Linked DNA regions of Marinobacterium aestuarii. The protein of the gene in region 1 binds, or shares a complex with, the protein of each later gene. Links are inferred from orthologs where the notes say so. Each region holds a gene or a part of one and is shown on either strand. Other genes may lie near its edges. The genes, in order: A8C75_RS07135 and nrdA.

The links.
Region 2: the proteins of A8C75_RS07135 (region 1) and nrdA are in contact, whole or in part, in an NMR structure (PDB 1QFN), measured with the Escherichia coli proteins. The link is inferred for Marinobacterium aestuarii from one-to-one orthologs.

The regions. Positions count from the first base shown.
Region 1 is NZ_CP015839.1:1,604,676-1,607,790, forward strand. Bases 112-2,900 are described here. They hold A8C75_RS07135 (GrxA family glutaredoxin), read right to left. Parts: upstream 1,733-2,900; coding sequence 1,490-1,732; downstream 112-1,489. Other genes in these bases: recD (exodeoxyribonuclease V subunit alpha), read left to right, coding at 112-1,199; A8C75_RS07140 (RrF2 family transcriptional regulator), read right to left, coding at 1,815-2,270; A8C75_RS07145 (TIGR04211 family SH3 domain-containing protein), read right to left, coding at 2,432-2,900. Outside these bases: more of recD, read left to right, coding at 1-111; more of A8C75_RS07145, read right to left, coding at 2,901-3,037. UniProt on the Escherichia coli protein: The disulfide bond functions as an electron carrier in the glutathione-dependent synthesis of deoxyribonucleotides by the enzyme ribonucleotide reductase.
Region 2 is NZ_CP015839.1:1,421,981-1,425,307, forward strand. The notes cover bases 184-3,184. They hold nrdA (class 1a ribonucleoside-diphosphate reductase subunit alpha), read left to right. Parts: upstream 184-553; coding sequence 554-2,815; downstream 2,816-3,184. Other genes in these bases: nrdB (class Ia ribonucleoside-diphosphate reductase subunit beta), read left to right, coding at 2,959-3,184. In the rest of the region: A8C75_RS06325 (sterol desaturase family protein), read left to right, coding at 1-31; more of nrdB, read left to right, coding at 3,185-3,327. UniProt on the Escherichia coli protein: Provides the precursors necessary for DNA synthesis. Catalyzes the biosynthesis of deoxyribonucleotides from the corresponding ribonucleotides.

The DNA.
Region 1 (3,115 bases):
GCAAGGCCGCCGCCCGCATGGCGGAGTCCATCTCGGCGGCGCGGGCAGGACTCAATCTGGCCGACGAGGTGGCCCGCCTGATCCCGCAGGACGCCTCGACCCTGCACCGGCTGCTCGGCGTACGCCCGGGCAGTCGCGGCTTTCGCCATAACACCGACAACCCGTTGCATCTGGATCTGCTGATCGTGGATGAAGCCTCGATGGTGGATTTGCCGATGATGGCGCGCTTGCTGGCGGCATTGCCAGACAGTGCGCGGCTGATCCTGATCGGTGACCGCGATCAGCTGGCCTCGGTGGAGGCGGGCAGCGTGCTGGGGGATATCTGCAGCTGGACGGGCGAGTTGCGTTACGGCCAGGCGCAGGCCGATTATCTGGCCCAGGCCTGCAGGCTTGATAGTGCTGTGCTGGTGGCGCAGGACGCAAGACCCATCGCGGATTCCCTGGCGCAGCTGCGCACCAGCTACCGCTTTGGTGTGAATAGCGGCATCGGGCGCCTGGCCCGGGCGGTCAACCAGGGGGATGGGGCGCAGTTTGAGGCGCTATGGCAGGGGGGCTTTGCCGATATCGTCTGGCACGGGTTGGACAGTGCCGGCTATCAGACGCTGATTGATCGCTGTGTGCAGGGCTACCGGGATTATCTGCAGGCGATAGCGGCACGGCAGCCGGCGGCGCAGGTGCTGGCGGCATTCAACCGTTTTCAGCTGCTCTGTGCGTTGCGCAACGGGCCCTATGGCGTGGCGGGTCTGAATGAGCGTATAGAGCAGGCGCTGACCGCCGCCGGGCTTATTGCGCCCGGCGCCAGCTGGTATGCCGGGCGGCCGGTGATCGTCACCTGCAACGACAGGGCGCTGGATCTTTTCAACGGCGATATCGGTATCACCATGGAAAATGCCGAGGGTGAGTTGCGGGTCTGGTTTGATCAGGGGGGCGAGGTGCGGGCGCTGTTGCCCAGTCGCATGCCGGAACATGACACTGTCTATGCCATGACGGTACACAAGTCGCAGGGATCCGAATTCGATCAGACGTTGCTGTTGCTGCCCCCTGAGGATGCGCCGGTGCTGACGCGGGAGTTGCTCTATACGGGGATCACGCGGGCGCGCAAACAATTCGAACTTTATGCGCCGGATTACCTGCTGAAAAGGGTTATTGCGCGGCGTACGCAGCGGGCCAGCGGTTTGGCTGGCCGGCTATGGGGCTGAGCCCGGCGGTCTAGCGTCGGGGCCTGCGGTCTTCGCTTATCCGTATCGGGATGAGGCGGGGTTCCGGCCTGGCGCGGTGTTTGGCGGATGTTGCCACTATCATCAGGCCACCTGCAAGTAACGCGAGTATTGTCAGAGTAAGCATGGCATGCCTCCGTTTCAGACATAGTGTGCTGTGAATCAGCGCATGCGCCAGGCCCTTTGCCCGAACAACATGTTCCCTTTGTACCAGTTCTGCGCCCACTATGACAGCGCCGGGTGACGTGGACCTGCCTTGGCTGCCGGTCAGGTCAGGCCGGGGTCTGTTGCAGCAGACGCGCAAATTCAGTGTAGCCGCCGATGTGCTGTTGGCCATGAAATATCTGCGGCACGGTGAGCACGGGCTTGCCGATGGTCTTTTCCAGGTCAGCCTTGCTGATGCCCTCGCGCTGAATATCGATATAGCGATAGTTGAGGGATTTGATGTCGCACAGCTCTTTGGCACGGCGGCAGTAGCCGCAGCCTTCACGGCCGAAAATGGTAATGCGTTCCATAGTGCTGCTCCTGTCAGTTAGTGCTGGCCAGTAGAACACAGGGGCTTGAAGTGCGACCAATTGGGCATCGCAATGAGGATGATTATTGCAGACTATCGCTGGGGGGCTGAGGAGCGAGTTGAAGTACCTGCTCGAGCCAGTCGCTGTCGTGCAGCAGGTCGCGCAGGCGGTACTGGTTCATGTATTCGATCATATGGTGCAGGGAGGCGGCCAGAATCTGGCGCCAGCGGCACTGCGTCGACAATATGCATAGGGGCTGCTCGCAGCGAGCGAGTTCCGTATCGGTTTCAAACGAGACCACCAGGTCACCCATGCGGTAGTCCAGGGTGTCGGTATTGATCATCATGCCACCGTGGCGTCCGCGAACTGTGGTGATCAGACCCTGGGCGGCAAAGCGGTTGACGATTTTGGCCAGGTTGTTGGATGAGATATCCAGCGCAGACGCCAGCTGCGCGACGGTGCAGAGTTTGCTCCGAGGGGCGGTGGCAAGGTAGATGAGTACGCGTATGGCGTAGTCGGTCTGCTTGGTGAGTTGCATAGGTGTGGCTGTCTATTGATCACGTATTACACAGGCGTCGCATTATCTATGCCCTTTAATGAATATTCAATCAAAAACGCACCGAATGGCAAAACAATCGACGCGAAATAGCGACAGTCAGCCGGTGACTGCCACTATCTGAGCAGCGATCTGCTGGGTGATCAGAACCAGTCAGTGTTGCGTTTGCGGCGTTTCGGGAAGTAGGGAATAAGCAGTCCGAGCAGCACGCCGCCCAGTGCCACCAGGCCGCCGTGGGTGAGCCAGCGCATCAGGTTGCTGTCATCCATGTTCTCGATCTGGTTGTTCAGGTCCTTGATCTGGCGATTAAGCTGGTCGCGCTCGCCATCGTAGGACTGGTTGCGGGTCTTGATATCGGCCAGTTCCGAGCGCAGGCGTTCGATCTCATCGGCCTGTTGCACGGTCGTGGTGCTTTTTTCATTCAGGGCGGCCTGCAGTTCCGGCAACCGGGCCAGGGTGCTTTGCCCTTCGGTGATCTGATCACCGGGCAGCCAGCCTGTACGGCCGTTTTCCAGCTTGACCTGGATATAGTCGGTGCTGGCGTCGCGCTTGAGAATTTCCACGGCATCGCCGCTGCGAATCCGGCCGGCAATGCGGTACTGATTGCTCGGGCCACTGTGATAGAAGGTGTAAACGTCGTCGGCGACATGGCCTGGTTGAGCGAAAACCGGCTGCAGGCAAAGGGAGGCGAGCAGAATGAGGCCGGTGGCGAGTCGTGTCGGGGTGCGTGAGTCCGGAAGTATAATCATTGAGTTTCGAAAGTCGTTGTCCTTGGTTGCCGGGTTGCCTGCCGATGGAGCGGGCTTGAATGTGATGCCGCCTGTGCG
Region 2 (3,327 bases), 180 kb from region 1 along the record:
GCAATTGGCTGGCAAGGTGGACAGGCGCTAACCGCCTTGGGCTGTATTTTTTGTACAGAGGGCACGGCGAATATTTATGCCGGCGGTGACCTTTAACGGGTGGGTTCTGGTTGTTATTTGTACAGTTTTGGCCGCGGCGCGAATTGTGCAAATGCGTAATCTTTGAGTGTTATTTGACCAGTCGTTCATTGGGCCGGTGAGCTGCATAACTGGCCGTATTGTAAAGCAGTTTTTTTATATAAATTTACCGACTCGGCAATTTGAGCACAGCTCCCGGAGTAGCGGCTTTTGGGGCCTTCAGCGGCCCCGGCTACACAGAATACTGGGCTAAATCAAGAGTTGAAAAAAAACGGTTTGTATCTATATTTAGTGCCAATTAATCCAGCGTCCACTATATGTAGTGTTTCATCTGCGGCGATCCCACAGTTGAAACTGGCTTTGCTGTTGCCTGAATTCACCTTTGAGGCTTGTCCTCCAGGTTGTATTGGCAGTGGCTTTTGTGCGACGAACTGGCGCTCAGACGACAGACATAACATCCAGGAGTAGGCGACGGATGCAGCAAGATTTGATGGTTACAAAACGGGATGGTCGACGTGAAAAAATCGATCTTGAGAAAATTCACCGTGTCGTAATCTGGGCTGCCCAGGGCCTGGACAATGTGTCTCCGTCCGAAGTCGAGCTCAAGGCCCATCTGCAGTTTTATGATGGCATCAAAACCTCCGATATTCACGAGACGCTGATCAAGTCGGCGGCCGATCTTATTTCGGAAACGGCTCCGGACTATCAGTATCTGGCGGCACGCCTGGCCATCTTCCATCTGCGCAAGCGCGCCTTTGGCGTTTTCGAACCGCCGCACCTGCAAGAACATGTTGCCCGCATGGTGGACAGCAAGCGCTACGACCGTCACCTGCTGGAAGACTACAGTGCAGAAGACTGGGATACGCTGAACGGCTACCTGGTGCACGACCGTGATATGAACTTCAGCTACGTGGCTGTCAAGCAGCTGGAAGGCAAGTACCTGGTGCAGAATCGTGTCACCGGCGATATCTACGAAAGCCCGCAGATTCTGTACATGCTGGTGGCCGCCTGCCTGTTCGCCAACTACCCGGCAGAAACACGCCTGGACTACGTGCGTCGTTTCTATGATGCCACCTCGCTGTTCAAGCTGTCCCTGCCGACGCCGATCATGGCCGGTGTGCGCACCCCCACGCGCCAGTTCAGCTCCTGTGTACTGATCGAGTGCGATGACAGCCTGGACTCGATCAACGCCACGGCCGGTGCCATCGTCAAGTATGTCTCCCAGCGTGCCGGGATCGGTATCAACGCCGGTCAGATTCGCGCCATTGGCAGCCCGATTCGCAACGGTGAAGCTTTCCACACCGGCTGCATTCCGTTCTACAAGCATTTCCAGACTGCGGTGAAGTCCTGCTCCCAGGGTGGCGTCCGCGGCGGCGCGGCGACGCTGTTCTACCCGCTGTGGCACCTGGAAGTGGAGTCCCTGCTGGTTCTCAAGAACAACCGTGGCGTGGAAGAGAACCGCGTGCGTCATATCGACTACGGCGTGCAGCTCAACAAGCTGATGTATCAGCGCCTGATCAAGGGTGAAAATCTGACCCTGTTCAGCCCGCACGAAGTGCCTGGCCTGTACGATGCCTTCTTTGCCGACCAGGTCGAATTTGAACGTCTGTACGTGCAGTACGAGCAGGACCCGTCGATCCGCAAGAAGACCATCAAGGCGGTCGAGCTGTTTGGTCTGCTGGCATCGGAGCGTGCCTCCACCGGCCGCATCTATATCCAGAACGTCGATCACTGCAATACCCACAGCCCGTTTGATCCCAAGGTTGCCCCTGTCAAGCAGTCCAACCTCTGTCTGGAAATTGCGCTGCCCACCAAGCCGTTGCGTGATGTGAACGATCCGAATGGCGAGATTGCGCTCTGCACCCTGTCGGCCTTCAACCTCGGTGCCCTGGCCAACCTCGACGAGCTGGAAAACCTGTCCGATCTGATCGTGCGGGCGCTGGATAACCTGCTGGATTACCAGGACTACCCGATTCTGGCGGCCCACAATGCCACCAACTGGCGCCGTACCCTGGGTGTGGGCGTCACCAACTTTGCCTACTATCTGGCCAAGAACGGTGTGCGCTATTCCGATGGCTCGGCCAATGGTCTGGTACACCGTACTTTTGAGGCGATCCAGTACTACCTGCTCAAGGCTTCCAATCAGCTGGCCAAGGAGCGTGGCGCCTGCCCGAAATTCGATGAGACGACCTATTCCAAGGGTCTGCTGCCGATCGACACCTACAAGCGCGAAATCGACGAGTTCTGCGACGAGCCGCTGCACTATTTCTGGGAAACGCTGCGCGAAGACATCAAGGAATTCGGTCTGCGCAACAGCACCCTGACGGCGCTGATGCCCTGCGAAACCTCGTCACAGATCACCAACTCCACCAACGGCATTGAGCCGCCCCGTGGCTATGTGTCGGTGAAGGCGAGCAAGGACGGCATCATGAAGCAGGTGGTGCCGGAGTATCTGGAGCTCAAGCAGCACTATGAGCTGCTCTGGACCATCCCGAACAACGAAGGCTACCTGCAGCTGGTGGGTATCATGCAGAAGTTCGTCGACCAGGCGATTTCATCCAACACCAACTACGACCCCGGCAAGTTCCCGGGTGACAAGGTGCCGATGAAACAGCTGCTCAAGGATCTGCTCACCGCGTACAAATACGGCGTCAAGACGCTCTACTACCACAACACCCGTGATGGTGCCTCCGACGGCCAGGATGATGGCTGTGAAGGCGGCGCCTGCAAGCTGTAACAACAGCGTTCAGATAATTCGGGCTAGCAGCCTGTCGGGCTTTCCACAGTAGATCGTGTTAAGTCCGACAGGCTGCAAGGCCGCCGTCCCCTGACGGCGGCTTCGCCTGTCCGGTTGCAGTTTTTCGGAGCTTTAAGGAATTAATGGCTTATTCCACGTTCAACCCGTCTACCCATGATGCCACGCTCGAACCCATGTTCTTCGGTCGCAGTGTTAACGTTGCCCGTTACGACAAGCAGAAGTTTCCCATCTTCGAAAAACTGATTGAGAAGCAGCTGTCGTTTTTCTGGCGTCCCGAGGAAGTCGACCTGTCGTCTGACCGCAAGGACTTCATGGCGATGCCGGAGCATGAGAAGCATATCTTCCTGAGTAACCTGAAATACCAGACGCTGCTGGATTCGGTACAGGGGCGTTCACCCAACATCGCCTTCCTGCCGGTGGTGTCCTTGCCGGAGCTGGAGACCTGGTTCGAAACCTGGGCCTTCAGTGAAACCATTCACAGCCGCTCCTAC